DNA from 2 places in the Idiomarina sp. Sol25 genome. Region 2 is predicted to be linked to the other one. Evidence: predicted binding sites of a transcription regulator. Region 2 holds the regulator's gene; the other holds the start of a gene.
The links. Region 2 encodes FliA, which starts transcription of late flagellar genes. Its sites were predicted from a motif close to CTAAAGNTNNNNNNNNNNNNGCCGATA; they were not measured.
Positions count from the first base shown of each region.

Region 1: Q5L94_RS12330 (DUF5610 domain-containing protein) is a predicted target of FliA. The motif match lies at 13,149-13,175, and genes of this name have one in related genera.

Region 1 is NZ_JAUPEW010000011.1:1,788-17,914, reverse strand. It holds gene hisD (histidinol dehydrogenase) at 1-421, opposite strand, end outside; gene hisG (ATP phosphoribosyltransferase) at 424-1,317, opposite strand; gene Q5L94_RS12400 (hypothetical protein) at 1,655-1,930, shown strand; gene Q5L94_RS12395 (ATP-dependent DNA helicase) at 1,980-3,932, shown strand; gene tsaB (tRNA (adenosine(37)-N6)-threonylcarbamoyltransferase complex dimerization subunit type 1 TsaB) at 3,910-4,593, shown strand; gene Q5L94_RS12385 (hypothetical protein) at 4,660-4,959, shown strand; gene Q5L94_RS12380 (Slp family lipoprotein) at 4,972-5,550, shown strand; gene Q5L94_RS12375 (alpha/beta hydrolase) at 5,562-6,431, shown strand; gene fadD (long-chain-fatty-acid--CoA ligase FadD) at 6,520-8,190, shown strand; gene rnd (ribonuclease D) at 8,187-9,362, shown strand; gene Q5L94_RS12360 (YcgL domain-containing protein) at 9,385-9,645, shown strand; gene Q5L94_RS12355 (lytic murein transglycosylase) at 9,632-10,669, shown strand; gene Q5L94_RS12350 (YcgN family cysteine cluster protein) at 10,674-11,117, shown strand; gene dsbB (disulfide bond formation protein DsbB) at 11,136-11,681, opposite strand; gene fadR (fatty acid metabolism transcriptional regulator FadR) at 11,825-12,535, shown strand; gene Q5L94_RS12335 (hypothetical protein) at 12,761-13,105, shown strand; gene Q5L94_RS12330 (DUF5610 domain-containing protein) at 13,233-13,829, shown strand; gene Q5L94_RS12325 (zinc-dependent peptidase) at 13,883-14,650, shown strand; gene Q5L94_RS12320 (DUF748 domain-containing protein) at 14,684-16,127, opposite strand, start outside.
Region 2 is NZ_JAUPEW010000008.1:51,790-67,916, forward strand. It holds gene ileS (isoleucine--tRNA ligase) at 1-2,660, shown strand, start outside; gene lspA (signal peptidase II) at 2,653-3,180, shown strand; gene fkpB (FKBP-type peptidyl-prolyl cis-trans isomerase) at 3,191-3,631, shown strand; gene ispH (4-hydroxy-3-methylbut-2-enyl diphosphate reductase) at 3,668-4,612, shown strand; gene Q5L94_RS11295 (hypothetical protein) at 4,618-4,806, opposite strand; partial or broken gene Q5L94_RS11300 (hypothetical protein) at 4,918-4,962, opposite strand; gene Q5L94_RS11305 (Type II secretion pathway-like protein) at 4,943-5,137, opposite strand; gene Q5L94_RS11310 (prepilin-type N-terminal cleavage/methylation domain-containing protein) at 5,150-5,650, opposite strand; gene Q5L94_RS11315 (prepilin-type N-terminal cleavage/methylation domain-containing protein) at 5,644-6,060, opposite strand; gene flhA (flagellar biosynthesis protein FlhA) at 6,228-8,363, shown strand; gene flhF (flagellar biosynthesis protein FlhF) at 8,394-9,728, shown strand; gene Q5L94_RS11330 (MinD/ParA family protein) at 9,785-10,657, shown strand; gene Q5L94_RS11335 (RNA polymerase sigma factor FliA) at 10,650-11,375, shown strand; gene cheY (chemotaxis response regulator CheY) at 11,413-11,796, shown strand; gene Q5L94_RS11345 (protein phosphatase CheZ) at 11,810-12,559, shown strand; gene Q5L94_RS11350 (chemotaxis protein CheA) at 12,573-14,723, shown strand; gene Q5L94_RS11355 (chemotaxis response regulator protein-glutamate methylesterase) at 14,739-15,899, shown strand; gene Q5L94_RS11360 (ParA family protein) at 15,912-16,127, shown strand, end outside.

The sequences.
Region 1 (16,127 bases), on a different contig from region 2:
GCAGGGTGGCGCTGCCACCGGGAATATACAAACCAACCGAGTCTAAAGGTGCATAACGCAGTTCACATTGCACTCCAGGCGCGGTTTCAATGCTTAAATTCTGCGGGCACTGCGCTTCGTGAAAGCGGTAAATGGTCTGGTACGCGGTATCTATAGCGCGCTTTACTTTGTCATCTAAACTCGCAATGGCGGCTTCTACCTGTTCATCGCTCATTCGCAGTGAGGTCGCATCCGGGTTATCGAACTGGCGGGTATAATTCAGTACCGCGCGCTCACCGTTATCACGTACGTCACTCAGAATAACTGCAACTTTCTCTCGCAGCGACTCTGCCTGAGCCTGTCCGGGGCGCGCTAAACGATGAGCTTGCTCCGCTGACGACAGGCTTTGCCATTGTTCAATGGGTATCCGTAATTCACTCATGATCACCCCATCATTTTTTCAATAGGCAATACAAGTATCGAACTGCAGCCCATAGATTTAAGGTCTTCCATGGTTTCCCAGAATAGCTTCTCGGTGCTGACCATGTGCACGGCAACTTGCTCGTCTGTGTGGCTTAGCGGCAGAATGGTCGGTGTTTCCGCGCCGGGTAATAGCTCAACCACTTGCTCTAATTTGTTCTTTGGCGCGTGCAGCATAATGTATTTACTTTCCCGCGCCATTTGCACGCCGTCTATACGGGGCAGCAACTGATCTATCATGGCCTGCTTTTCTTCCGACAGGCTGTCAGCACGTTGTATTAACTGTGCCTGAGAACGGAATATCACGTCTTTTTCGACTAACCCATTTGCTTCCAGCGTAGCACCGGTGGAAACTAAGTCACATATCGCTTCGGCAAGGCCCGCACGGGGAGCAACTTCCACAGAACCGGTCAGCATAACCGTACGCGCATTCACGCCGTTGTCTTTCAGGTAACGCTTAAGCAACTGCGGGTAGGTGGTGGCAACTCTTAAGCCGTCTAAGTCTTGCAATGACTGGTATTGGCTTTCTCTTGGCACCGCCAGCGACAACCGGCACTGACCAAACTCAAGTCCGCGTAATGGCTGATACGCCGCGACGGAATCGGTTGCAATCCGTTCTAACCGGGCTTCTTCCAGCACGTTTTCGCCAACCAGACCTAAATCAACTACGCCGTCCATAACCAGACCCGGAATGTCATCATCACGTACGCGCAGTAAATCGATAGGATGACTCGTGCTGTGCGCAATTAAACGTGCTTCGTTAACACTAAATTTAACGCCGCAGGCATTCAGCAATGCCATAGATTCCTTACTCAGTCGTCCTGATTTCTGTATCGCAATGGTTAAACGGTCAGTCATAACAGCTCCTAAAATGAAAAACCCCCGAAGGTATATGCCTTTCGGGGGTTGTATAGTCAATCGAAAGGCTAGCGTTTATACGGCTAGCCCAAACATTAAGTTCACGGCTAGGCCATACAGTTCCAATGATGATGATGGTGGCTGTGAACAAAACGCATAATTAACACTCCAATAAAAATAGTTTTACTTCGTAAAGTTGTATAGCACTATAACAGCTGAGAAATGTAATGCAAGAGTAAACTTATTGGTTATTTAGTCGATATAGGCTTATTATTTAATCGGTGGTTGTATAGTCAAATAACAGAATTCATTCTCTGCGAGGCGAAAGACAACAACAATGGCTAACTTTGATGCAATGGTTCCGCTTATCCCCAAAGACACCCGTGTGCCTGTGGATTTCGCCCGTGAGCAGATGAAAATAAACCAGGTTGAAAAGATCCAGGAGCTTCGTGCAACTAGCGAAGAAGAAAATTCGACCATTAACGAAGATAAACAACGCGGAGACAATCAGCATCATCAACCACAACAGCAAGCGTCTCCACAAACCGAACCTGAAGAGGCTGCTGACGATGATGAAGCTCCGGTTTCAGGCCATATAGACACCTACGCCTGAGCAAACATCTATGTCATAATACGTGCCTATTTCTTCGGTGGTATAGGTTATGGCGACGGTTTTATCAGTATTTAAGCCAACAGGCGAGCTCGCACAAGCAATTACAAACTTTCAGCCTCGAGCCGCTCAGCAGCAAATGGCAGAAGCGATTGCCGCTACCGTAAAGAAAAAAGGTGAGCTGGTCGTTGAAGCCGAAACCGGCACCGGCAAAACTTTTGCGTATTTGGCTCCTGTACTACTGGGCAAAGGCAAAGCTATTGTTTCTACCGGTACCAAAAACCTGCAGGAACAGTTGTTCCACCGGGACTTACCCACTTTAAGAAAAGTGCTGGCGCCGGAAAAAGTTGTCGCTTTATTAAAAGGCCGTTCAAATTATTTGTGTCTGCACCGCATGGAACAGGCAACCCAACAGGCCGGACAGTTCAGTAAAGACATTCAAAACCAGCTTATTACGGTGAAGCGCTGGGCGACATCCACGCGCAGTGGCGATGTTGGCGAGTTGAACGCCTTAGCGGAAGACGCCTCGGTATTACCGCAAGTGACCAGTACGCAGGACAACTGCCTGGGGCGGGACTGTCCGGTGTACGAAGACTGCCACTTAGTGAAAGCGCGCAAAGAAGCCATGGAAGCCGATATTGTGGTGGTGAACCATCATCTGTTCTTTGCCGATATGGCGCTAAAAGACACCGGTTTTGGTGAGCTTATTCCGAGTGTCGACACCGTGGTTTTCGACGAAGCTCATCAAATTCCGGACATTGCCAGCCAGTACTTTGGCGAAACGGTTTCCAGTCGGCAACTGACAGAAATGTGCGAGGAACTGCAGCGTTTATGTATGACCGAGCTGAAGGACTTGTCGCAGGCCAGCGCAATGGCACGTACGCTATTGCAAGCTTTGAAAGACTGGCGATTATTATTTCCGCGGGATCCTATGCGCGGCAATTGGAGAGACTGGCGCAAAAAGCCCGACGTTGCCGAGGTTGCTGAACGGGTGCAGGAGCGGTTAACTCTGCTGACCGACGTGATGAAAACCGCTATAGGCCGTAATAAAGATTTTGATAATTTACATGAACGCGCTGAACAGCATCTCACTATTTGGCGCCAGTTAATGGACGTAGACCGCACCGGCTACAGTTTTTGGTTTGAAACCACGCCTCGGCACGTCAGTTTGCATCAAACACCGCTAAGCGTCGCCAAGACTTTCGGTGGCTATATCAAGCGCAATAAAATGAGCTGGGTATTTACCTCGGCTACTTTGGCGGTTAACGGTAAGTTTGACTACTTTACCAAGCGTTTAGGCATAGATGACGCCGATACCTTGTTGCTGGAAAGCCCGTTTGATTTTGCTAAGCAGGCCAAGCTGTGTTTACCGCGTTATTTGCCCGAGGCGAACGATCCGAACCGACATCAGATGCTGACCGAAATTGCCGAGCAGTGCGTTAAGGTGAACCGCGGCGGGACTTTTTTGCTTTTTACCAGCCACCGTATGCTGCAGCAAATGGCGGCAATATTACGCGACCGGCTGGATCGCGACATTCTGGTGCAGGGCGAGTCCGGCAAAACAGAGCTGCTGGAGACCTTCACCAAAAAAGGTAATGCCGTGCTGTTGGGTACTTCGTCTTTTTGGGAAGGGGTAGATGTGCGGGGTGAAGCCTTGCGCTGCGTTATTATCGACAAACTGCCGTTTGCCTCGCCGGATGATCCTTTGCTGAATGCACGTGTTGAAGATGCCCGTTTGCGTGGTGTCGATGCCTTCAGCACGATACAATTACCGCAGGCAATAATTGCGTTAAAACAGGGCGCAGGACGGTTAATTCGCGATAAAGATGACTCCGGTGTGTTAATTGTTTGCGACAGTCGTTTAGTAACGCGCCAATACGGTAAGCAGTTTTTATCCAGCTTGCCGGCTATGTCACGAACCCGGGATTTAAATGAAGCGCTGAGTTTTTTAGCGCAGGTTGCAGAGAAAGATGAAACCAATAATGACGAACTTATTAGCAGTTGATACGTCGACTGAAAATTGCTCAGTGGCTATTCGCTGGCAGGACAGCTTCTTTAGCGAAGCAATAGAAAGCCCGCGGGAACATTCGCAGCGCTTACTGCCTTTTGTTGAGCAAATGCTGCAGCAGGCTAAGACCGAATTAAATCAGCTGGACGGGCTGGTCGTTGGCGTTGGCCCCGGCAGTTTTACCGGCGTACGGATTGGTGTATCTATGGCGCAGGGCCTGGCTTTTAGTGCCGAGTTACCAGTGTTTCCGGTCAGTAGCTTGCAGGCATTAGCGCAGCAAGCCATTCGTAAACACAATGCAGAAGCGGTTGTTGCCTGTATAGATGCGCGCATGGGTGAAATTTATTACGCCTTGTACCGTAATAATAATGGTCTTGCCGAACAAATAACGGAGCCTGCCGTTGCTGAACCCTCTGCAAGTTTATTTGCAGGACATAATGTTCAGGGCTTCCATACTGCGGGAACTGGCTGGGACAACTACGCCGGTACGCTGGACCCTAAGCAGGAATTAAAGCACAGCATGGATTGCCGGTTACCGCTGGCGGAAGACATGCTGACAATAGCAACTAAAGGTTGTGTTTCTGCGGTCGATGCAGAGAACTTAGAACCTTTGTATGTTCGTAATGAAGTGACCTGGAAAAAATTGCCGGGTCGATAACTTGTAGAATGGCACTGAACTCGCCATAATAAAATCAGTCTTACTAACAGATGAGTCATCGTTGACGTGCGAATAAATCCGCAAGCGGTTCAGCCGCTAAACAGCCAGCAGCAAGGGCCACAAAGGCCTGCGCCGGATGATCAGCAACGCCAGGAGCAGAACCCGGCGAAAGTTGCTGATACCCGGCAGGTAGTGCCTGATGTCCGGCAAAGTCAGCGGCGCGCAGAACGGTGGGAATCACTTAATACGTTTTACGATGAGCCACCACAACGTTCTCAAAAAGCACTTAATGCTTATCAAAACATAGCGTTAAGCGAGAAAAGAGAGCAAATTACGTCAATGTTTGGTGTTGATGTTTACGCCTGAGTGAGGTCTGTTATGAAAACGATATTTGCAGTGTTAACGACACTGGTACTGGTTGGTTGCTCTTCAGTTCCTGATGAGCTTGCCAGTGATAATGAAGAAGCGTTGGTGAGTTATAAGGTTGCCAAACATCAGGGTAATGAGGTGGCAGGTGAGCCAGCCCGTTGGGGTGGTGTTATAGCCGATGTCCGCAACGCCGAAGATCATACCGTACTTGAAGTTGTCAGTTTCCCACTGAAACGTTGGGGGCGTCCTGAGGTTAGCGATAACAGCGACGGGCGTTTCTTAGCTGTAATTAATGACTTTGTTGACCCCGATGTCTATCAGCAGGGCCGGGCAATTAGTTTTGTCGGTACTATTGGTCAAACCCAGCAGGGCAAAATTGACGAATACGTTTATACCTACCCGGTTATTGAAGCAACGGGGTATCACTTGTGGAAGGTTGAGAAACAGAAAAGTCATGTAGAAGTTGACTATTCACCACTGTGGTTCCGTCATAACTTCTATTCACCTTATTATCCTTACCGTTATCCGGTTCCGGTACGTGTTCGTGTGCAGGACAACTCGGGTACTCCGGCTAAAAACCGCAACTAATTCGTTCTTTAATGGATTATCGAGAGGCTTTAGAGCAGGCTACCCCGGTCAGTTATCAACTGGACTGGGGTACGCTTCGCGGGCTGTGCTGGGGCGATCCTAACGACATAAGAGTTGTTGCAACTCATGGTTGGTTAGACAACAGCCACAGCTTCTTACCTATAGCCCGCTACTGGTCACCTGACAAAGGTGGCCTTTTAGCGCTTGACTGGCCTGGTCATGGGCACAGTGATCACCGTCCGATGGGAAACTATTATCATTTTATCGACTATGCTTATGATTTATGGCAGCTGATTCAGCAGCAGGGCTGGCAGAATTTAACCTTGCTGGGCCATTCTATGGGCGGGTTTGTCAGCAATGTGGTTGCGGCATTATGTCCGGAGCGTATTCAGCAATTACTATTAGTTGAAGCCTTTGGGTTACTGGTGTCTGACGGAACGAATGCGCAGGAGCAATTGAAACAGGGCTTTTTAAGTCGCAAAAAACTGCAAACACCGCGCTGGCGAAGCTACGCAGACTTCGACTCGGCGGTAGAGGCCAGAGCCGCCCAGGCTGACTTTTCAGCCAATTTAGTCCGGTTAATTGTTGAGCGTGGCTGCGAGCGCGACGAATATGGCCGCTGGCACTGGCGAGCCGATGCCAGAGTAAAGACAACATCGGCCTACAGGTTACCGAGCTCGGCGGTGGATGACATATTTGAGAAATTAACCATGCCGGTGACCGTTGTGCGTGGAAGCCGCGGTTACGATCAGTTAGATAGCGCGTTTAAGCGATGGCAGGATAAAGTTTCTGGCTTAAGTTGTAAGACATTGGAAGGTGGACATCATGTACATATGGAACAACCTGAAAAAATAGCTGAACTGCTTAAATCGTACGTTTAGCAGCTGGTAACGACTAGGATTCACTGGTCGGATATGCGATGATTGCGCCACTGAAAATAACTATAAATAGTGAGAGGCGGAGCCTTTTATGGATAAAATTTGGTTGGAAAACTACCCAGCGGGAGTACCGGAAACAATTGATCCGGATCACTTTGCGTCGCTGGTTGACATACTTGAACAGTCCATTGAAAAGTACGGCGAGAAAACGGCTTTCGTGAACATGGACTCAGAAATGAGTTTTAAAGAACTGGGTCAGAAAACTCGCGACTTTGCCGCTTACTTGCACAGTACTGGTCTGAAAAAAGGCGACGCTGTTGCGGTTATGATGCCAAATTTACTGCAATATCCTGTGGCCTTGTTCGGCATTTTGCGAGCAGGCATGACTGTGGTTAACGTCAACCCACTTTATACTCCGCGCGAGTTAAAGCACCAGCTGGTAGATTCCCAGGCAAAGGCTCTGGTTATTCTGGAAAACTTTGCTCAAACTTATGAAAAAATAAAAGAAGAAGCTCCACTCGATTTAGTCATTACCACGCAAATTGGCGATCAGTTACCTTTGCTTAAGCGCTGCTTAGTGAACTTTGTGGTTAAGTATATCAAGCGTATGGTGCCTTCTCATAAGCTAAAAGGCACGGTGAGTTTTAACCAGGCACTGGCAAAAGGTACCGCGGCGGATTATAAACGTCCTGAAGTGAGCGGCGATGATATTGCTTTTTTACAGTACACCGGCGGCACAACGGGTGTGGCCAAAGGCGCTATGCTGTCGCACCGTAATATGGTTGCTAACCTGGAGCAAGTCTCCTCGGTTATTACTCCCATAATGAACGACGGCGAAGAAACCATTATTACCGCCTTGCCGCTGTATCATATCTTTGCGTTAACCGCGAACTGCCTTACCTTTATTAAGCATGGCGGCAAGAACGTTTTAATTACCAACCCGCGCGATATGCCTAATTTTGTGAAAGAGCTGAATAAGTACCCTTTCTCAATGCTTTCAGGTGTTAATACGTTATTTAATGGTCTACTAAATACCAAAGGTTTCAAAGACGTTAACTTCTCTAATTTAAAAATTGCCCTGGGTGGCGGTATGGCGGTTCAGCGGGCAGTGGCCGAAGAGTGGGAGCGGGTAACCAAGTCTCGTTTGCTGGAGGGGTACGGTTTAACCGAGTGCTCTCCTGTGGTTACTGTTAATCCATATGACATTGAGCATTATACGGGCAGTATTGGTTTACCTGTGCCAAGTACCGATATGCGCATTGTTGATCCTGAAACTCGCGAAGAAGTCGCTTTAGGTGAACCCGGCGAGCTGGAAGTGAAGGGCCCACAGGTTATGGTGGGCTACCTGAACCGTCCTGACGCGACAGCAGAATCAATTAAAGATGGTTGGTTTGCAACGGGTGATATGGCCACTGCTGATGAGCGTGGTTACTTCAAAATTGTGGACCGTAAAAAAGACATGATTTTGGTTTCGGGCTTTAATGTTTATCCAAACGAAATTGAGGACGTGTTAGCTGAGCATCCTAAGATTCTTGAGTCGGCAGCTATAGGTGTGCCACACGAGTCGTCTGGCGAGGCTGTAAAAGTCTTTATTGTTGCGAAAGACAAGTCACTGACCGAACGTGAAGTTATCGATTTCTCCCGCGAAAATTTGACTGGTTACAAAGTGCCTAAACTGGTTGAGTTTCGTGACGAATTGCCTAAATCGAACGTCGGCAAAATAATTCGCCGTGAATTACGCGAAGAAGAGGACGACGCTTGACTCTACCGTTAGAATTACCCGAGTCGGTACGACAATACCGGCTCGTTACCACCACTCACGATCTCCAGGATCTCTGCCAGCAAGCGAAACAATGCGGTTGGTTTACCATCGACACAGAGTTTGTGCGCGAACGCACTTACTACGCTCAGCTAGGCTTATTACAAATTCATGCAAATGGGATTACGGCTGTTATTGATCCGCTGGCGGATATTGATTTAGAGCCTTTATGGCAATTAATTTCCGGCGATGAAGTCGAAACGGTATTGCATGCCGGTGGCGAAGATATTGAGTTGTTTTTCCAGCAAAGCAACGGTCGCCAACCCAAACAAATTTTTGATAGCCAGATAGCCGCCGGTTTTTGTGGTTTGGGTGATTCAATGGGTTACGCTCGCTTGGTCGACGCGTTGTTTGACGGAGTTGAGCTGGACAAGAGCTTGTCACGCACCAACTGGCTGAAACGCCCGTTAAGTGACGAACAATTGGACTATGCCGCTGCCGATGCCAGTTATCTGGCGATAATGTACCCGTACCTTAAAGCTCTGTGTGAAGAGAAAGGGGTGCTGGATATTGTGTACGAAGAGTCACAAATTCAGGTGCGTAAACGCACACAAAGCTGGCCGGATGATCTGCTCTATTTGGGCGTAGGCAATGCCTGGCAGCTGAACCCGAGGCAACTGGCGGCGCTGAAAATTCTGACGCCCTGGCGTTTACACAAAGCGCGTGAGCGCGACATTCCGCTGGGCTTTATTGCCAAAGACGGGGTATTGCTTGAGCTAGCCCGAAGAATGCCAAAAAGCGATGACGAGCTAAGCCGAATTCCCGATTTAGCGCCTATGTCACGTAAGTATTCAGGGCGGGACATTATTCGCTGTATTCAGCAGGCTAAACAAGTGCCTGAAACGGAACTGCCGAAAACTCTTGAACGCCTGGACGATATGGACGGTTATAAACCAACCTTTAAGGCTATAAAAAAAGCGGTTACCGAACTTGCCGAAAGCCTGCAGGTTCCGGCGTCGTTAGTGGCTTCGCGTAAGCAAATTAACGACATGATTAACTTTCACTGGCAGTATTCAACGCAACAACAGCAACGTTTGCCGCAACCAGACTTACTGGTGGGTTGGCGCAAGCAGGCAATTGGGGCAGAATTACAGGCTATTGTTAGTCGGGCCTGAGCCCATATTCAGGAGAACAGCCATGCTGTGTGATGTTTATCGCAGCTCGAAGAAAACGGATACCTATTTGTACCTGCCTCACGGCGACGAATTTACCGAAGTGCCTGACGTTTTGCGCGAGCAGTTTGGTCGCGCAGAAAAAGTTCTGACATTAAACTTGGCGGGCCGTGAACAGTTGGCTCGTTTAACGGTCGAAAAGTTACAGGAACATTTGCATAACGACGGCTACTACTTGCAGTTGCCGCCGAAACGAGAGGAACTTCAATTCAATGTTAACAAATAAAATAAAAGTGGCAGGGCTGGCTTTTTGTCTGGCCTCTTCATTTGCGTTCAGCGCGCCGGCTTCCGCGTATCAGGAAGCTGAGGATAAAGCAAAAAAAGAGTCCAGCGAAGAGGTTAATCAACAGTTTGCCACCTACGTTGAAGCTCTGAAAGCAGAAGCCATTGAAAGCGGCTATAAGCAGGACACTCTGGATAAAGCGTTTGCCAAAGTGAAGTATTACGAGCGGGCAGTCGAGCTGGATAAAAACCAGCCGGAATTTAAGCTAACTCTGGATACCTATCTGCCACGTGCTGTGCCGGAATGGAAAGCGGCAAAAGCGCTGGAAAAATACAACGAGCACAAAGAACTGCTTGAGAGAGTTGGTAAAGAGTACGGCGTACAGCCGCGCTTTATTGTGGCGTTGTGGGGCATTGAAACCAACTTTGGCTCGTTCACCGGTGGCTTTGATGTGGTTTCTGCATTAACCACGCTGGCTTTTGATGGGCGTCGTGAAGCATTTTTCAAGAAACAGCTTTGGGAAGCCTTAACCATTATTGAAGACGGCCACATTGAACCGGAGCAAATGAAAGGATCATGGGCTGGCGCTATGGGTCAGACTCAGTTTATGCCCAGCTCTTTCATGAGTTACGCCGTGGACTACGACAACGACGGCAAAAAAGACATTTGGGGCAGCTACCCCGACGTATTTGCGTCAGCCGCTAACTATCTAAGCTCAGTTGGCTGGAAAGACGACGTAACCTGGGGACGTCAGGTACAACTGCCTGAAGGTTTTGATGAGTCATTAGCGGGGCTGGACACCAAGAAAAAATTAGCCGAGTGGGCCGACTTAGGTGTTACGCGTTTTGACGGCTCTGAGTTGCCATCGCGTGCCGATATCGACGCCTCAATAGTGATTCCTGACGACAAAGAGGGCCGAGTTTACCTAGCTTATGCTAACTACGACGCCCTAATGCGCTGGAACCGTTCACACTACTTTGTGGCTGCCGTGGGCTATTTGTCCGACCGCATTCGTTTTCCAAGGTAATGCCTTGTCGGTATTAATGAAATGGTATGAGCAGCCGCTGCATACACTCAGTCATGCACAGTGGGAAGCCCTGTGCGACGGCTGTGGGCAGTGCTGCTTAAACCAATTGCAGGACGAAGAAGACCACCTTTATTCCACCAATGTTGCCTGTCGGTTATTAGACACCGACACCGCATGTTGCAGCGACTACGCTCACCGAAGCCAGCGCGTACCCGAATGCGTTACCTTAACTCCTGACAATCTCGACGAGGTTTACTTTATGCCCGCCAGTTGCGCGTATCGGCTACGGGCAGAAGGGCAGCCTTTGCCTGAATGGCATCCGTTAAGGCATGAGGGCAGCAAAGAGCCAATGGAAAAAGCCGGCTATCATGTAGCCGGCCATTGCGTAAGTGAAGCGAAGTTTAAGGGCGACCTGGAAGACAGAATAGTAACCTGGCCCTTGTCTTAGCGCTGGTATTAAAACGGATTATTTGTGGTAAAGCACCAGCCCGTCTTTTTTCGTGAACGACGAAATAATGTGGCAAATGGTGACAATAATGGCGATGAGCAATAAGCCCGCAAAAATCACCGTCATCCAGCCCGGCATACCTAATCCCAGCCATTGCCAGTCAATGTCACCGCATAGTCCTGGTGCCGCAAAAAGACCAGGCATCCATTCGTGCAGTGGTGCCCAGCTGGGGAAATTAGGTGCACTTTCACACACCGCAAAGAACGCGTTTTTCGAGGTTTGGAGATCCCAATGGTCGTAGGCAATTAATAAGCCCTGATAACTACTGTAAAGCCAGCCAATTAAAGCCGCCCAGCGCGTTAACCAAAGCCCGGAGCCAAACAGGCCGACAATAGCAGACAAGCCAATACCGACAACCGCCATACGTTGATAAACACACTTTACGCAGGGCTCTAAGTTAAGAACCATCTGGAAGTAAAGTGCGGCGCCCAACAGGCCTGAACATCCTAAAAATAACAGTAACCAGGCAAAAGGTTTGTTAGGCCACTGACCCACAGACAGCATGATGATTTTCCTTAAGAAACTGTAAAAACGTAGAAACCATACCCAAATAGCGTGGTGTTGTCGATATAAAGCCAGAAGTTATCTTGTCCGACCTCACACAAGGCTGCTAGAATCCTTTTATTAGTTAGTTCACAGGCGGGAATATGATAATAAAAGCTAAAAGTCCGGCGGGTTTTGCCGAGGAGTACATCGTAAAATCTATCTGGAACGGGCATTTTGCACCCGGCACTATTCTACCCGCTGAACGAGAACTGTCTGAACTCATTGGCGTAACGCGAACCACCCTGCGTGAAGTGCTGCAGCGTCTGGCGCGCGACGGCTGGCTGACCATTCAGCACGGCAAGCCCACCAAAGTGAACAACTTTTGGGAAACCTCCGGCCTGAATATTCTGGAAACCCTGGCGCGCCTCGACGAAGACGGTATGCCGGAGCTAGTCGACCAGCTGTTGTCTGCGCGCACCAACATTAGCGCTATTTATATTCGCGCCGCCATTCGCCATAACCCCAAGCGAGTTCTGGAGCTACTGGAACCCACCAGCGAGCTGGAAGACAACAAAAAGACCTTTGCCGAGTTCGACTACCAGTTGAACCACGACTTAGCCATGGCCTCGGGCAACCCCATTTATGTGCTGGTACTGAACGGCTTTAAAGGCCTGTACTCGCGTATTGGGCAGTATTACTTTTCGTCGTCTGAAGCCCGTCAGCTGGCCCGCGACTACTATGAAAACCTAATTGCCGTAACCCGCGAAGGCGACTACAACGAATCCGTGAACCTGGTTCGCCGTTACGGTTACGAGTCCGCTGAAATTTGGCATAGCCTGCGTGGTGATATGCCGGATGATTTGGTGGGTTGATTAAGCTGGTTTTCCGGCTTTTCTGATAAAAACTGATTTTGTTAATTAATGCCTGATAACTCTTTTTGAGTTGTCAGGCTTTTTTGTTGCTTTTAATTTTTAACCCATTTAGTGTCAGTTGCATACGTAATATTCCTACGAAATAGTAATGGAAATCGAAGTAACAAGACCAAAGCAATTTGCAGATATGGCTGGTGAAGGCAACAAAAAGAAAAGGAGTATCGAATGGAGTATTTTTACTTACTAAGCTTATTAGGGCCGCTTTCATTAGTTGTTGTTCTCTTTATGCTTCGCTCATCGCGTTTAAATAATCCAAAACATGTTTTGCAAGAAACGGGAGACTCTGTACGGATTCTTCATACTCCTTTGGCCAGGATCGTGCCTTCGCTTGGGAAACTCATTAACAAACACAATGTAGCTCGTATTCAGAAAGCTGACAGAATTGTGACTGTTTTTAATCAAGGCTCAAATGCAATTGATATCACTCTGTCGAAAAAACATACCGATATGGTGTTTAACCGGGCTGGCTCGTTATTTCCAATTGCTGAGAAAGTGGTTATCAATAGCTAGTATTGGGCATACTCGGGCTGTTCAATGCTGTTGTTGAAAAAGATTAAACTTTAACCAGTATCTGCCGTTAACAAGTTACGGGCTATACTAAAACCAAGCTATAGCCGGACTTTTCAGGAGCAATATTATGTCAATTACTACAGGTAATAGCACCTCTGTAACGGGCTCTGGTAAGCAGAACAGCACTGCAAAAACTGATGATAACGGCAACAGTATGAAAGAGATGGCAGCGCAGTCTAAACAGGCAAACAATGCTGGCATTTTACGCGCTCATGAGCGGGTATCGCTGAACAGTAATAATGACTCGCTCAGCTTACTGTACAAAACGGCGCTGGAAGGTATTAACGCCGAGCTGGAACCGGTAATGGGCAAAAACGCCACGCAGAAAATTTACGATTCCGGTGTTGATACTTCTCCCGAGGCCACGGCAGATCGCATTGTTTCTTTTGCGACCAATTTTTATGGCCGCTACAAAGAAATGAACCCGGGCGAATCGGAAGAAGACACTCTGAATAATTTCATGGAAGCTATTACTGGCGGTATTGAAAAAGGCTTTGATGACGCCAAAAATATTCTTACAGGCTTACAAGCGTATGAAGGCGAAGTCGAAAGTGGTGTCGACAAAACCTACGATTTAGTCATGAAAGGCCTGGACAATTTCCGCGAGAAAATACTGGAACAGGCGGCTAAGTCAGAAGAGTCTGATAACAGCGCTGAGGACTAACTGCAATGCTTCTATAGCGCATGACAGGGAATGAAGTATGGCTTTACTAAAACATGTTTAAGCGATTACGCAATTGGTTTGAGAACAGACGCATTAGAAAAATGGGGTTCACAGAAAGTGAGTGGGAGTCAGCGGTAGCAGACTGGCCGGTAATGGCGCGTTATCAAGGGGCGGAGCGCGATGCTCTGCGAGATATGAGCTTCCGTTTTCTGGTTCGTAAAAACTTTGCGTCAGGCGGAGATTTTCAGTTCACCGATGCGATGTGCCTAAAAATAGCGACCATGGCCTGCGTACCTGTTCTGCATCTTGGGTTAGATTGGTACGATCATTTATATAGCATTATTCTTTACGAAGGGGACTTTGTTCCTAATCGTCCGTATCGTAGCGACGACGGCGTTGTTCACCCTCAAAGCCCTGGGTTAAGCGGTGAAGCATGGCTGCGCGGTCCGTTAATTCTCTCCTGGCAGTCGGTATGTCAAACAGGGCCTCATGCTCGTCATGGAAAAGCCAGTAATGTTGTTATTCATGAGTTTGCCCACAAACTCGATATGTTGCGCGATGGTGCCAACGGCGCGCCGCCTATGCATCCGGATATGAAGCCCGGCGAATGGCACGATATTTTTTCGGCTGCCTGGGAAAGGCTGCAGAGCGATTCTATCCATCATAGGCCGTTACCGCTTGATGGCTATTCGTTAACCAGCCCTGCTGAATTTTTCGCGGTATGCAGCGAAACCTTTTTTGAAGACCCACAGAACATGAAAGAGCACATGCCCGAGGTTTACCGGTTGTTATGTCAGTTCTACCGACAGCGTCCTTGCTGACGAATATTGTTGTGCTCCAACAGCGCGTGCGGCTTAATCCGTTGTAACAGCTAGTTCCATGGCAATCCGTTCGCCTTCTACTGAATCGACCTCCTGGGGCTTTTTAATACGCACCCGGTCAGCAGATATACCGCTATCCGAATGGTTGACCAAAGCGTCGCGTACAGCCTCTGCACGTGCATTTGCAATGGCTTTGAGCTCATCATTTGTAATCGACTGCGCGGCTATAACCTTTTCAGCTAAGTGGTTGCGATAGGCCAGCGCGTCGAATGTCGCTTCATCGGATGACTCACTTGGTTTTTCAGTGAAACGATCTTTTACGGCTTTGAGTTCTGTGTCCGGATAATGAGAGGAAAATATTGCCTCCATAGCGTCCTGACTCGACTCGCTTGTCAGGCTTGGTTCCTCTACCTCGCTTCCTTCTTCCGCCAGACGTTGCCGTAAAACTTTCGCTGCTTTATCTTCTTTCAGAGCCGGAGCATCGAAAGCCCGGTTGAATGGACCGGCGAGCTCGAGGGCCAGAGCCGGACGCTCGTTGAGAGCCTCGCGAAGCTTAGCGATGCGTTCGCGCTGGGGAGGGAGTAAGTGGGTGCGGCCCTCCAGAAATTCGACTTTACCCATCTCTTCTGAGTCCGCGCCCACTAGGTTAGCCAAAAAGCTGAAAGGTGCGGTAACGACAGACTTAATAGCGTCTCCAATGGCCTGTTGGATAACTTTGCCAAAGTCGAACTGCGGGTTGCCAACATCTCCACTCACCGGAAGATTTAGGTCAATGACACCGTCGCTGTCCTGCAGCAATGCAATGGCGAGGTCCAGCGGTAGATCCATCGCGTCGCTGGATTCCATTTTTTCACCCAGTTTCAGGTCATGTAGCACCAGGTTATTTTGGCCATCGAGCTTCGTCTTATTAACGGTGTAGTCGAGATCAATATCCATCGTGCCGGCTGCTATTTTTCGGCCGGCAAAGTTCACGGTGTAAGGAGAGTACTCCGGGATCTGAAGATTACGGAATCTGACATTAATACTCGTCTGGCGCGTTGGATGCCAGGCGTGAACGGTGCCGTTTACCTGTGCCAGGCCATATTCTGCGACCTCGCCTTCCAGCTCCACCCGTGCCGGCTCAGACGAATTTGAACTCAAAGTAGACACTTCTCCGCTTAGCGTATGAATACTTGTAGAGAAGGGCAGCGGCAGAGAGTTATCAGCAAACTGAATGTCTCCGTCAGACAGTTCAACACCTTCTATAGTGATACCGAACGGTTTGGTTTCCTTGCTTTTACTCGTATTGTCTTTTGTGTCTGCCTGCGCATCAACGACAAGCTGTCCGAAGTTAGTGGTTTTGTCCTGGTTAATGACCACCCGGCCGGATAAACCTTTAACGACAATAGGCGCTGTTTCAATCTCTTTGTTTGCTATGTTCAAATCAAACTGTTCGGTTTTAAGGCTATCCCATCCAAGGAGAGTTTCGTCGTTAGAG
Region 2 (16,127 bases):
ACGCGAACGGGCAAATTCACATTGGTCACGCCGTAAATAAAATTTTAAAAGACGTTATTGTTAAGGCGAAAACCTTAAGCGACTTCGACGCGCCTTACGTACCGGGCTGGGATTGTCATGGTCTGCCAATTGAACTGCAAGTTGAGAAAAAGCACGGCAAGCCGGGTAAAAAATTGAATCTGGCTGAGTTCCGCGAAAAGTGTCGTGAATACGCAATGACCCAAATTGACCAGCAACGTACGGACTTTAAACGTCTGGGGGTGTTGGGCGACTGGGACAATCCTTATCTGACCATGAACTTTAAGCAGGAAGCCGACAGTGTTCGAGCTTTGGCAAAAATTATTGATAACGGTCACATGCATCAAGGTTTCAAGCCGGTTCACTGGTGTACAGACTGTGGCTCAGCGCTGGCGGAAGCGGAAGTTGAATATCAGGACAAAAACTCCCCGGCCATTGACGTGCGTATGCCGGTTGCGGCTACAGCTGAAACGGTTGACCGATTCAGCACGCCAGAAGGGCATGTCGGTGAGGGCGATGTCAGCATGGTTATCTGGACCACGACCCCGTGGACCATTCCTGCCAACCGCGCTGTGACTTTGGCCGAAGGGCTCGAGTACACTTTAGTGCAAATTGAGGCCAGCGATGATCAGCCTGCCGAGCGTGTGATTCTTGCGGACGATTTGGTTAATGACTGCATGGAGCGCTGGAACATTACCCACTACCACAAGCTGGGTTTCTGCAAAGGTAAAGACTTAGAAGGTCTGCAGCTACAGCATCCGTTGTTTGAATTGCAGGTGCCGGTAATACTGGGCGACCACGTAACCACTGAAAGTGGTACCGGTTGTGTGCATACAGCGCCAGGCCATGGTGTCGATGACTTCCTGGTCGGTCAACGTTACGGTATTGAGGTTTATAACCCAGTTGGCGATAACGGTGTGTACAAAGATGATACGCCACTGTTTGCCGGACAGCATGTGTTTAAAGCAAACGAGCCTATTGTCGACAAGCTGCGCGAAATGGGCAACTTGATGCATGCCGAAAGTTACCGTCATTCGTACCCGCATTGCTGGCGCCATAAAACGCCAATTATTTTCCGTGCGACGCCGCAGTGGTTTATCAGCATGGACAAGAAGGGTTTGCGTGCAGGTGCTTTAGAGCAAATTAAGAAGGTGGGCTGGTTCCCTGAGTGGGGGCAAAGCCGCATTGAATCTATGGTAGAAGGGCGCCCTGACTGGTGTATTTCTCGTCAGCGTACCTGGGGTAACCCCATTGCCATTTTCGTGAATCGCGAAACTGATGAGCTTCACCCGAACACGCTGGAGCTGATGGAAAAAGTGGCTCAGTTAATTGAAAAAGACGGTGTTCAGGCGTGGTTTGACTTAGAGCCTGAAACTTTACTAGGCGATGAAGCTGATAAATACCGTAAAGTGACCGACACCTTAGACGTCTGGTTTGACTCCGGTGTAACGCACCATTGCGTATTGCGTGAGTTTGATGGTTTGCGCTGGCCTGCCGATTTGTATCTGGAAGGGTCAGATCAGCACCGCGGCTGGTTCCAGAGCTCTCTGGTTACCGGTGTTGCAATGTATGAGGAAGCGCCATACCACCAGGTATTAACGCACGGTTTTACTGTGGATGCACAGGGCCGCAAGATGTCTAAGTCTATCGGGAACGTAGTGGCTCCGCAGGACGTGATGAATAAGTTGGGTGGCGATATTCTGCGCTTATGGGTTGCATCAGCAGATTATTCCGGCGAAATGACGGTTTCTGATGAAATCCTTAAACGCTCTGCAGATGCGTATCGTCGCATTCGTAATACGTCGCGCTTTTTATTAGCGAACTTAACCGGTTTTGACCCTAAAACCGACTTGGTTGCCAAAGAAAATATGGTTGAACTGGATCGCTGGATTGTCGGCCGTGCGGCTGACTTACAACAAGAGCTGCTGGAAGCCTACAATAACTACCAGTTCCACAGTGTGGTGCAGAAGCTCATGCACTTCTGTTCTATTGAATTGGGCAGCTTCTACCTGGATATTATTAAAGACCGCCAGTACACCGCAAAATCGGAGGGGTTAGCGCGGCGTTCATGTCAGACGGCGCTGTATCATATTGCCGAAGCATTAGTGCGCTGGATGGCACCAATTTGCAGCTTTACCGCTCAGGAAATTTGGGACTTGTTGCCAAACGAACGCAGCCAGTATGTCTTTACTGAAAGCTGGTATCAGGGTTTTGGTGAATTTTCCGGTGTTAAAGACGATGAAAACGAGTTTTGGATGCAGTTACTGGAAATTCGTGATGTCGTTAACCAGGCGCTGGAACAGTCACGCCGAGATGATGTTATCGGTGGTTCGTTACAGGCAGAAGTCACATTGTACGCTGACGATAAACTGGCGACAGCCTTGAATCGTTTAGGCGAAGAGTTGCGCTTTGCACTGCTGACATCGGAAGCGCAAGTGGCTTCTATTAATGATGCCCCGGCCAACGCGGTAAAAGCTGAGAAATTAGCTTTGGCCGTTAGCGTAGTTAAATCAGAATATAAGAAGTGTGAGCGTTGCTGGCACCATCGCAAAGAGGTTGGCACACTAGAAAGCCATGCCGATTTATGCCAGCGTTGTGTGACTAATATTGAAGGTGAAGGTGAGGAGCGTCGTTTTGCCTGATTTTGCTGACCAGACTAACCGCGCAACCGGGCTACGCTTTTTGTGGCTGACATTGTTGCTGGTAGTTATTGATCAAATTACGAAGATTTGGGTCGCGGGTGAGTTTGAGCTTTATGAAAGCCGAGTTGTTATTGAAGGCTTGTTTAACTTCACCTATGTACATAACTATGGTGCCGCATTTAGTTTTTTAAGTGACGGCGGCGGTTGGCAGCGTTGGTTCTTTACCGCCATTGCTATCGCTATCAGCGTGGTGCTGCTCATTTGGATGCGCCGCAACCCGGTGGGTTTATGGCGCCAGAATTTAGCCTTTTCTCTGATTATGGCCGGGGCTATTGGTAACGTAGCTGACCGGTTAATGTATGGTTATGTCATCGACTTTTTTGATGTTCATTATCAGGGGTGGCACTGGCCGGCCTTTAACGTAGCCGACATGGCTATTACTATTGGTGCCGCACTCATGTTATTGGAAGCTTTTTTTGATAACCGTCGGGACAAAGCCGAGAACGGTCAAGGGCAGTAAGGAGTTTTATTTGAGTCGTTTACCTATAGAGCACGGACGGGAAGTGGTGATGCACTTCACTATTAAGTTGTCCGATGATTCAGTTGCAGACAGCACCAAAATGTCAGGTAAGCCCGCAAAGTTTCGGATGGGTGATGGCAACTTGACCGAAAACTTTGAAGCGTGCCTTGTGGGGTTGCGCGAAGGGGCGGAACGCAAGTTCACGTTAGAGCCTAAAGACGCCTTTGGTGAACCCAACCCGGACAACTATTATTATGTTGATTCGGCAAAGTTTAGCGACGAAACCAAACCGGAAGTTGGCGCTATTCTGGCTTTTACTCAACCGGATGGTACTGATTTACCGGGAATTGTTCGTAAAATTGAAGGTCCAACAGTGACCATCGACTTTAATCACCCGTTGGCCGGACAAACAGTGATTTTTGAAGTGGAAATTATCAGCGTTGAGCCGTGAGTGGTTACTGAATCAGGCTGAACGCAGGAGGAAATGATGCAAATTTTGTTGGCGAACCCACGTGGTTTTTGTGCCGGAGTTGATCGCGCTATTACCATTGTTGAGCGGGCTTTAGAAATCTTTGAGCCGCCAATTTACGTGCGTCACGAAGTGGTTCACAACAAATACGTTGTCAGTAAATTGCGCGAGGCCGGTGCGGTCTTTGTAGAAGAACTGCACGAAGTGCCGGATGACCAGATTGTTATTTTTAGTGCTCATGGCGTTTCTCAGGCGGTAAGGCAAGAAGCGAAAGATCGCGGCCTTCGTGTGTTTGATGCCACTTGTCCATTGGTGACCAAGGTTCATATGGAAGTGACACGAGCCAGTCGCAAAGGGCACGAATGTGTACTCATTGGTCATGCCGGACATCCGGAAGTTGAAGGCACCATGGGTCAGTATAAGAACACCGATGGTGGTATCTACTTAGTTGAATCGCCTGAAGACGTGAATAAGCTTGAAGTTAAAGACTTGAAGAACCTTCATTATATGAGTCAGACAACCTTATCGGTTGATGACACGGCCGATGTTATTGAAGCCTTACGTCAGAAGTTTCCTGATATTAATGGTCCTCGTAAAGATGATATCTGCTACGCCACCCAAAACCGGCAGGACGCAGTTCGTGAGTTAGCCAGTGATGCCGATGTCATGTTGGTGGTTGGAGCGCGTAACAGTTCAAATTCAAACCGCTTACGAGAGCTTTCCGAGAAAATGGGAACTCCGGCATACCTAATTGATGACGCCAGCTGTATTGATAAAGCCTGGTTAGAGGGGCACGACAAGGTTGCAGTAACTGCTGGCGCTTCTGCACCGGAAGTGTTGGTTAAAGAAGTGATTGCTAAGCTGCAGGAATGGGGCGGCAAAACCGCAGTTGAACTCAGTGGCCGCGAAGAGAATATTACCTTTTCAATTCCACCGGAGCTAAGACCGCACCCGGTGAGCTAGACGGTTTATCGGGAAAGCCAGAATGTTTGGATCAGTTCGTTATCTTTTCCCCAGGACACTGTGACTTTGCTGGTAGCGTTAAACTGGTCAATAGAAGTGAGTTCTGCTGTTAAATGAAGTTGCCCGGCTTTCCTCGATAGTTCTGGGTTATTACCTTTAGCCCACGCTTGTTGAGCCTCACTTAAATAAGTCATCAAAACCTCCACCGCCTTTGCTTTTGTATGGGCATGATCAATCGCCGATAGCCCAACTTGTAAAAGCTGCAGACTGCTCACGGACCAGAGCGCCACCAGGGCAGCTCCGGCCAAAACTTCAACCAGAGAAAAGCCCTTATTCTTGTGCCTGTTCATAAGCCCCGCGCTCTGCTTCTAAGTCTTTCTGAAGTTGCTGAGAAAGCTGTTGCCACTGATGATGTTGCTGAGCTTCTATCATTTGCGCGTAGAAGAGCAGTGCAGCTAAACTGGCTGAGCTTAAACTTATAAGTGTTACTAAGGTGAGTATCAGAGCGAATCCTTTCGCGTTCATAGTAAGCTCCATTTAGTTAACCAGAGGAGTGATTGTTCGTTTGAAAACATGTGTCTGTGCATTGCTGGTAACGGTAAAAGCTATAAAGAGTTTTGATAACCCACTACCGGATTCCGGATAGTAAGAGTCAGCAGTAAATTGCGTGACTTTGAATTGAGACTTATCGGTAAGGGACTGCCAACCATACCCGGCGCAGTCGAGAGTCATTGAGTTATGCTGTAGTTGTTCATTCCTGACTCGAAAGCCAACCGAGCCTCCGTTTTGCTGAGGAAACAAATAGCAACTGCCCTGAGGGTTCGAAATTTGCGTTGCGGCTGTATTTTTTAAGGTTTCAAAAAACTGATTTGCAACTGACTGAGCACTTAAGAGTAAATTGACCTGCATTAGCTTGCGGTGTTGCACTCCTGTTTGCCATTGCATTTGTTGCTGCGCCGCCAGAGCAACTATCGCGCCAATAGCCGAGGCTATAAGAACTTCTACCAAGCTACTGCCGCGCTCAGAAGTCATTAACATGAGGGGATTCCCGGAAGTGAATTACCCTCACTTAGGCATAGTCGAATACGACCGATACTGCTGATGATGACTTTTACCTGTCTGCTTTTGCCTATTAGCCTGATATGCCCCGGTGTCGCGGCAGCTGACTCTCCATAAAAAGTGAGCGACGCGGAAGAACTGTAAGTGTATCCGGTTTGAATACCTGAGGCTTCTGAGTCATTGCTGAATGTGACTAAGTCGACTTCAATAGATTCCTTATTTGCTATGGACTTGGCTTTTACCAACTGCAAATAAGACAGCCAGCGGCCAGCTTCTTTTTGAAGCAATAAAGACTCTGTCTGCTGAGTAAATATTGGCAGGGCCGAAGCGCCAAGCACCGCACTAACAGCCAATGCTACGACCAATTCCATAAGAGAGTAACCGCGCATAAACACACATTATTTTGAAAAAGAGCAACGAGTATAGAAGCTGCTTAAGCTTTGTCTGTAAGCCCCAACTGAAACGAATGTAAGATAACCTCCGAATAAAATGAAAGCTGGCTCGATTCTTGAATAAAACATCCCAGGTTCAACTTTTTGACGCAACAGGAAGACGTATGGCGAGCGGTGCCGAAAAGTTAGTAAATTTAAGAAATTTCACGCAAAACAATGCGCACCTTATCAAAGGTTTTGGAACGCCGTTGGCCATTATGGCTATTCTGGCGATGATTGTTTTGCCAATTCCGGCTGTGGTGCTGGATGTTCTCTTTTCATTTTCAATTACTTTGTCACTGGTGGTTATGCTGGTGGCTGTTTATACCCAACGTCCGCTGGATTTCGCCGCCTTTCCTACCGTATTGCTTATTGCTACGGTACTACGCTTAAGCCTCAACGTTGCCTCTACGCGTATTGTTTTATTAGAAGGACATAACGGGCCCGGTGCTGCAGGTTCTGTTATTGAAGCCTTTGGTAGCGTGGTCATAGGGGGTAACTACACTGTTGGTCTGGTGGTGTTCGCCATTCTGGTTATTATTAACTTTGTGGTTATTACTAAGGGTGCCGGTCGTATTTCAGAAGTAACCGCTCGCTTCACCCTTGACGCCATGCCTGGTAAACAAATGGCGATTGACGCTGACCTTAACGCGGGACTAATCAACCAGGAAGAAGCCAAAGCACGACGCAGCGATGTAACCCGTGAGGCCGATTTCTACGGCTCTATGGACGGTGCCAGTAAGTTCGTAAAAGGCGATGCTATAGCCGGTATTTTAATCCTCTTTATCAACATTATCGGCGGGCTGCTCATTGGTATGATCCAATACGGACTCACATTCAATGAGGCTGTTGAGGTTTATACGCTATTAACCATTGGCGACGGCCTGGTTGCGCAAATTCCATCATTGTTACTGTCAGTTGCGACTGCCATTATCATTACTCGTGAAAATAACAGCCAGGACATGGGCGATGCGGTTGTTCTGCAATTGCTCGATAACCCAAAGGTTTTGGTCATTACCAGCGCGGTATTGTTTGCTATGGGCGTTATTCCCGGTATGCCGCACTTTGCCTTTTTAAGCATGTCGGGCGTGTTAGCCGGCGCAGCTTACTTTAAACTTAAAAAAACCAAGACTGAAGAAGGCGAGCTGGTTGAAAAAGAACAGGAACAGCAAGTTCAGCAGGCGCAACAAAAAGAGCTCAGCTGGGACGACGTTCGCCATGTAGACACTATTGGTCTGGAAGTTGGCTATCGCCTAATTCCATTGGTGGATAAGCAGCAGGGCGGTGAATTGCTTTCACGCATTAAAGGTGTACGTAAGAAGCAGTCTCAGGAATTTGGTTTTCTCGTGCCAGCTGTTCATATCAGAGACAACCTCGATTTAGGCCCCAACAGTTACCGCATTACCCTTATGGGCGTAACCATGGGTGAAGCTGAAATTCGTCATGACTGGGAGATGGCGATTAACCCGGGGCAGGTATTCGGTGAGCTGGAGGGTGAGAAGACAAAAGACCCGGCCTTTGGGCTGGATGCGGTCTGGATCCGGCCAGAACAGCGCGAACATGCACAAACACTGGGTTACACCGTGGTTGACGCGGCAACCGTAGTCGCTACGCACTTAAGTCAGATTGTAACCAATCATGCATCTCAGTTGCTGGGTCACGAAGAAGCCCAAGAATTGCTGGATCGTCTCGGTCGCACACATCCTAAGTTGATCGAGGGGTTAATTCCGGATTTATTATCGCTGGGTAACTTTGTCAAAGTACTGCAGAACTTATTGGATGAAGGTATCGCTATTCGGGATATGCGTACCATCGTGCAAACTTTAGTTGAGTACGCCGGTCGCAGTCAGGATCCTGAAGTACTGACAGCTGCAGTCAGAATTTCACTGCGTCGCTTAATTGTTCAGGACATTGCTGAGGGAGCCGCAGAATTGCCTGTCATAACTTTGGCGCCAGAGTTGGAACAGATGTTGCATCAGTCATTGCAAATGGCTGGTAATGACGGAAATCAGCAAGGCGCCGGAATCGAACCGGGTTTGGCCGAACGCCTGCAACAATCATTACGCGAAGTGCACCAGCAGCAGGAAATGAATGGTGAACCTTCAGTACTGCTGACTTCGGGGCTTCTACGGTCAACCATGGCGCGTTTTGCGCGTCACGCTACCGATGGTATGCGCGTGTTGTCCTATCAGGAAGTACCGGATGATAAACAAATTCGCATTGTCAGCTCAATTGGTGGACAACAAAACGGTGGTGAATAAACCACCACACAAGAGTAACGGGAGTCGCTTGTGAAGATTAAACGCTTTTTTGCCGAAGATATGCGTCGTGGTTTACAACAGGTTAAAGAAACTTTAGGTCCGGATGCGATTATCCTGTCCAATAAGAAAGTAAACGGTGGTATTGAGCTGGTTGCAGCCATTGACCCCGATGCCCAGCAGGCACAGCCAATGGCTGAGCAAGCACCGAATGAGCCTGCCGCGTCAAAAACGCCAGAAGTGCCGGCCGAATCTTTGCAAGAATTATTGCAACGTCAGGCTCAGGCTGAACAGCCCGCACAACGCAACGCTGCGCAAGCGGTTACTGAACCGTCACAACGGCCAGAACCGGAAGCCGAACCACAAGCCTTCGCTGATACTCAGTTAAGCGACGATATTTTTCCTGAGCAAGTAAATGCACCAGCAGCGGACGACTCCCAGGCCATTGCTGAGCTGCGCTCTCAGGTCAACGGTATTCGCCAATTGCTGGAACACCAGTTGAGCGGCTTGATGAAGCAAGAAATGGATCGTGAAGAGCCAACCCGCTCTATGCTGATGAATCGGTTAATGGATATGGGCTTGAGCGAACGAGTTGCGGATCAGATTGCGTGTTTTATTCCCGAAGGCGGATCAGATGATGAGGTCTGGGAACAGACGCTGCATTTATTGGAAGGACAGCTGAATACCACCTCTGACGATATTTTGACACGCGGTGGTGCGGTGGCTTTAGTTGGCCCCACGGGTGTTGGTAAAACCACGACGATTGCAAAATTGGCGGCTCGTTATGCGCAACGCCATGGTGCCGATAAAGTGGCTTTAATTACCACCGACACTTTTCGTATTGGTGCCAGTGAACAATTACAAACCTATGGCCGTATAATAGGATGTCCGGTCAAAGTGGCAAAAAATGCACAGGAACTGGCAGATGCATTACTTGCGCTACGTCAAAAAAGTCTCATTTTGATTGATACGGCAGGCATGGGTCAGCGCGATAAGCGTTTGAACGAACAGTTAAGTCAGTTAATTCAGAATTCACGGCTTCGTATTCGCCCGTATCTGGTGTTGTCGGCAACATCACAAAGCCAGGTGCTGATGGATGCTGTTAAGCAATTTAAAGCGCTGCCTTTGTCTGGTTGTATTTTTACTAAGCTGGACGAATGCTTAAGTTTAGGTGAGAGTATCAGTGTAGCAATAGAACATGGCTTACCAGTTGGCTACTTAACAAATGGTCAACAAGTACCTGAAGACATTCGGGTAGCAGATGCCAACTTTATGGTTGCCGAGGCTGAGCGCCTGCTTGATAAAAGCATTTGTTCCTCAGTGTCAGACGTGCCAAAATCGTACTGGAATGAGGCGTTTTCTCGCTGAATGAGCCAATATAATATAAAGCTGTTATCAATTTAGTCAGAAAAGAGATACGCCCGATGGATCAAGCAAGCGGTCTGCGAAGAATGAAACAATCGAAAATAAAAGTTATTGCGGTAACTGGTGGTAAAGGCGGCGTTGGGAAAACTAACGTGTCGTTGAATATGGCTATCGCAATGGCTAAGCAGGGCAAACGAGTACTAGTGTTGGATGCTGACTTAGGTTTGGCTAACGTCGATGTTATGTTGGGCCTGCGGGTTGAGCGCAACCTTTCTCATGTGCTGAGTGGGCAGTGCGAGTTAGAAGATATTCTGATTGAAGGCCCGGCAGGAATCAAAATTGTTCCGGCGACATCGGGCACGCGCTCTATGGTCGACTTGAGTGAGTCGGAGCATGCCGGCTTAATAAGAGCTTTCAGTCAGCTTCAGGGAAGCTATGATGTATTAATTGTTGATACCGCAGCGGGTATTGGTAATACCGTTGTCAGCTTTGCCAGGGCGTCGCAGGATGTTTTACTCGTGGTTTGTGACGAACCGACATCAATTACCGATGCATACGCACTGATAAAAGTGTTAAGCCGCGAGCAAGGCCTGTTTAAGTTCAAGGTGGTTGCTAATATGGTAAGAAATCTGCGCGACGGACAAGTATTGTTCAATAAATTAACGAAAGTAACCGACCGGTTTTTAGATGTCGCTTTAGAACTTTCAGCAATTATACCTTTTGATGATAATTTGCGCTTGGCTGTTAGAAAACAACAACCTATGGTTTTAGCTTACCCAAGATCACCGGCCTCTTTGGCGATAAAAGCGTTGGCTAAGAAAGCCATTGACTGGCCTGTTCCGGCTCAAGCCGGCGGGCATTTAGAATTTTTTCTTGAACAATTGATAACTTCTGCCGATAACGAGAGTAAGCGGGATGTTGCCAATGAATAAAGCTGCCGTTTATGCTGCCACTGCTGACAACCGGAATGCTATTATTGAGCAGCATACCGGGCTGGTTAAGCGTATTGCACACCACATGATGGCGAGACTTCCAGCCAGTGTGCAAGTGGATGACTTGATCCAGGCGGGCATGATTGGCTTATTAGAAGCTGCGCGTAACTTTGACAACAGTAAGGGTGCCAGTTTCGAAACCTTTGCCGGCATTCGCATTCGTGGTGCGATGCTGGATGAAATTCGCCGTGGTGACTGGGCTCCGCGCTCGGTTCATCGTAATCATCGGCGTGTATTGGAAGCCATTCGGCAGGTTGAAAATGAAACCGGACGCGATGCAAAAGATACGGAAGTGGCCGCAAAGCTGAATATGGGTATGGATGAATACCACAATATTTTGCGGGATGTCAGCACGGGACGAATTGTTGGTATTGAAGATCTTGGTGTATCAGAAGATGCTATCATGCCAGAGCAGGTAACGGGTTCAGCCTATGAGCCACAAAAAGATGTTGAGAACGCGGCGTTTCATAAAGCGTTGGTCTCCACAATCTCTTCGTTACCAGAACGTGAAGCTTTGGTGCTTTCGTTGTATTATGACGAAGAATTGAATTTAAAAGAGATAGGTGAAGTGCTGAGCGTGAGTGAATCACGAGTCAGTCAAATTCACAGTCAGGCAATGTTGCGACTGAAGTCGCGAATGCAAAATTGGGTTGAATAAACTTTGGTTGTAATCGAGAGCCTCAGTGGAGGGTGCTTTGGATAAAAACATGAAAATTCTCGTTGTGGACGACTTTTCTACAATGAGACGAATCATTAAGAACTTACTTCGTGATCTTGGCTTTACTAATATACAGGAAGCAGATGACGGTAATACCGCATTGCCTATGTTGCAGAACGGTGATTTCGACTTTGTTGTAACCGACTGGAATATGCCCGGTATGCAGGGAATCGACTTGCTGCGTGAAATTCGCAAGGACGATAACCTTGCGCATTTACCGGTGTTAATGGTAACGGCGGAAGCCAAACGAGAGCAGATCATTATGGCAGCTCAAGCTGGAGTAAACGGTTACATTGTAAAACCATTTACAGCCGTAACGTTGAAAGAAAAGCTCGACAAGATTTTCGAACGAATCAGCTAAAGGGCGAACGACTATGTCTGATAACGCCCATGATATTTCTCTGGATCAAGCCAAGGAACTCGTAGCCTTGCTTGAAGACGGGAAACAACAGCAGGCTAACCAATTACTGGAAGATGTTTACAACCGTCGTAATGACAAGTTGTTCACCTCTGTAGGCCAGTTGACACGAGACCTCCACGAAGCGCTCCAGGATTTTCAGGTTGACCCTCGCATTGTGCAAATGACGCAGGATGATCTTCCGGATGCGCAAAACCGCCTGCTGTATGTCATTGAAAAAACGGAAGACGCCGCGAACCGCACTATGGATGCGGTAGAGGCCTGTCTGCCACTTGCAGACGATATGCATAACCGTGTCGAGAAAGTGATGCCGGCCTGGAATCGGTTAATGAGCAACGATATTCAGTTAAATGAATTCAAGTCTTTATGTCATGAGGTCGATGACGTACTTAAGCGCTGTGGCGAAAACATGCCTCAAGTGCACGGGTTAATGACTGAAGTGCTTATGGCGCAAGATTTTCAGGATATTACCGGGCAAGTTATTCGCCGGGTTATTCAATTGGTCGAAGACGTTGAAAAGAACCTGATTGAGTTACTGAAGATATTTGGTAAAGAAGAAGAACGTCGTAACGCGGAAAAAGCAGGGGCTGCGCCTAAGAATGATGCTGCCCATGCAGAAGGCCCAATTATCGATGCTGATCAACGCGATGACGTGGTTGGCGGACAAGACGAAGTGGACGATTTGTTGTCCAGTTTAGGTTTCTAGGAGCATCAGTCGCATGAGCTTTGATATGGACGAAGACATTCTGCAGGATTTTTTGATCGAGGCTGGAGAGATCCTCGAACAACTGTCTGAGCAGCTAGTTGAACTGGAAAATGATCCGCAAAATAAAGACCTGTTGAACGCTATTTTCCGTGGCTTTCATACGGTTAAAGGTGGTGCAGGGTTCCTGTCGTTAGGGGCTTTAGTCGATACCTGTCATGGTGCGGAAAACGTATTCGATACCCTGCGTAATGGCCAACGTACGGTCAACTCCGACCTGATGGATGTGATTCTTCAGTCTTTGGATACTATCAACACTCAGTTCGCGCAGGTGCGCGCCAAAGAAGAACCTGAAGCTGCTTCACCAGAGCTACTGGAATTATTGCATAAGTTAAGTGAACCAGAATCTGAGGACGAAGCGCCTATAGAGGTTCCAAAAGATGAACCTGCCGCAGAAACAGCCCCGGAGCCAGAACCCGTAGAAGAGGAAAATAGCAGCGAGAGTATTGACGAAATCCAGGATGATGAGTTTGAAGCTTTGCTAGACGAGTTGCACGGTGAAGGCAAAGGTCCCGGAAAAGAAGATAAGCCAGCGGCTTCTAAACCTGAGGTAAATGAAGACAGTGATGAAATTTCAGACGATGAATTTGAGTCATTGCTGGACGAACTTCATGGAAGTGGTAAAGCCCCTCAAAGTGCTGATAAAAAGCAAGAAAAGCAGAAAGAGCCTGCAAAAGACGACGAAATAACAGACGACGAATTTGAATCCTTGCTGGACGATTTGCATGGCAGTGGCAAAGCGCCGACACCGAAAGGTGATAAGCCAGCCAGTGAGCCTGCGCCGAAAAAGCCTGAAGCAAAAGAACAGCCAAAACCTGCGGCAAAACCAGCATCTAAGCCAGAACCGAAACCTGAGCCAAAATCAGAGCCTAAAGCGAAACCTGCAGCGGCTCAGCCAGTAGATAAAAAACCAGCTGCACCAGCGCCTGCTCCGGTTGAAACTACTGTCCGGGTCGATACCAAGCGCTTAGACGAAATTATGAATATGGTCGGCGAGCTGGTATTGGTTAGAAATCGTCTGTTGAGCCTGAGTAACTCTGATGAGTCAGACAGTGCTGAAATGGGCAAAGCTATTTCGAACCTGGATGTTGTCACTGGTGACTTACAGGGCGCGGTGATGAAAACCCGGATGCAGCCAATTAAGAAAGTGTTCGGTCGTTTCCCGCGGGTTGTTCGTGACTTGGCTCGTAGCCTTAAGAAAGAAATCAACCTTGAAATGTACGGTGAAGACACCGATTTAGATAAAAATTTAGTTGAGGCGTTGGCCGATCCTTTGGTGCATTTGGTCCGTAATTCTGTTGACCATGGTATTGAAATGCCGGATGAGCGTGAAGCGAATGGTAAATCCCGGTCGGGAACTGTCACCTTGTCGGCGTCTCAGGAAGGCGACCATATTATGCTGTCGATTAAAGACGATGGTGCCGGTATGGACGCTGAAAAACTGAGAGGCATTGCCGTTAAAAAAGGCATTATGGACGCAGACTCTGCTGCCCGTTTAAGCGATGAAGATGCTTATAACTTGATTTTCGCGGCTGGTTTCTCTACCAAAGACCAAGTTTCGGATATTTCCGGTCGTGGCGTTGGCATGGATGTGGTTAAGACCAAAATCAGCCAACTCAACGGTAGCGTTAAAATTAATTCAGAGCTAGGTAAAGGCACGGAGCTCTTGATTAAAGTGCCGCTGACTTTGGCAATATTGCCGACGCTAATGGTCGCCGTAAGAGATCAGACGTTTGCTTTGCCGCTTGCTGTTGTCAGTGAAATTATCGACCTGGATATGAAGCGTACCAATACCGTAGACGGCCAGTTAACCCTAATTGTACGTAACCGTGCTATTCCGCTGTTCTTCCTAGAAAAATGGCTAGTTCGTAACCATGATGGCTCCAGTCGTAAAGAACAAGGCCATGTAGTGGTAGTGCAAATAGGCAACCAACAAGTAGGCTTTGTGGTGAACGCATTGATTGGTCAGGAAGAAGTGGTTATTAAACCATTGGATAAGTTACTGCAGGGTACGCCGGGAATGGCTGGGGCAACAATCACCAGCGACGGTGGTATTGCTCTGATAGTTGATGTGCCCAGCATGCTCAAGTATTACGCTAAAAGATAACGGGATAAGCCGTTCATGACTGTAAAAGTTCTCGTGGTAGACGACTCGGCGTTTTTTAGACGCCGGGTGACTGAGATTTTAGAAAGCAATACCAACATTAAAGTGATTGGTAGTGCGAATAATGGCGAAGAAGCGGTAGAACAAAGCCGGATCCTGAAGCCGGACGTTATCACTATGGATATTGAAATGCCGGTAATGAACGGCATCGATGCTGTAAAAGCCATTATGAGCAGCAACCCTTGTCCTATTTTGATGTTCAGCTCGCTGACTCATGAGGGAGCGACGGCAACGCTGAACGCACTCGAGGCCGGTGCCGCAGACTTTCTGCCGAAGAAATTTGAAGATATCGCCCGTAACCGCGACGAAGCAGTAAAAACTCTGCAGGATCGCGTTATAGCGATTGCCCGGCAGCCGGTAAGCAGAACAACGTCGCGGCCATCAACACCGGCGCCCGTTGCGAAGCAACCAGAGCGTCCGTCAGAGCCCACTACAGCGCTGGATCGTATTCGGCAACGCAATAATGAACTGCAAAGTCAGCGTGAAAGTGACGCGCAGACTGCGACTTCGGCTGGCACATTAACAATAAACCGGGCTTATCAACTACTGGCGATAGGAACGTCGACCGGTGGCCCGGTTGCACTGCAAAAAGTACTTACCCAATTACCTGGCAATTTCCCTTACCCTATTGTTATGGTTCAGCATATGCCTGCAGCGTTCACAAAAGCTTTTGCACAGCGTCTGAATGGTTTGTGTCAGATTAATGTGAAAGAAGCAGAAGACGGTGATGTACTCAGAGCCGGGACAGCTTATTTAGCGCCGGGCGGAAAACAACTTATGGTCGAAGGCAGGCCTGGTAGTGCACGTTTAAGGGTAAAAGACGATACCAGTGGACGCATTACTTATAAGCCGAGTGTAGATTTAACCTTTGCCAGTATGTCAAAAACCTATATGGGTAAAGTACTTGGCGTCATTTTAACCGGCATGGGGGCTGATGGCCGTGACGGCTCACGTATGCTGAAAGACCAGGGCGCGACTATATGGGCTCAGGATCAGGCTAGCTGTGTTGTGTACGGGATGCCTCAGGCGGTTGCCCAGGCGGGCATTTCAACCCGCAGCATCGGCCTCGAAGGAATGGCCAAGGCCATTATGAAAGAAGTCGGTTACAGCGGCTTATAGCAGGATGAGTGAATGATCGTATGGACGGTAGCTAATCAAAAAGGCGGGGTCGGAAAGACCACCACAACCGTTGCACTGGCAGGCCTATTGGCTGAACAGGGGAAACGAGTGCTTTGTATTGATACCGACCCCCATGCGTCATTAACCTATTATTTTGGTATTGATTCGGAATCGCTTGAGTCCGGTTCCTTTGATGTTTTCAGTGCCGGTAAAGCCGTAACCGCAGAC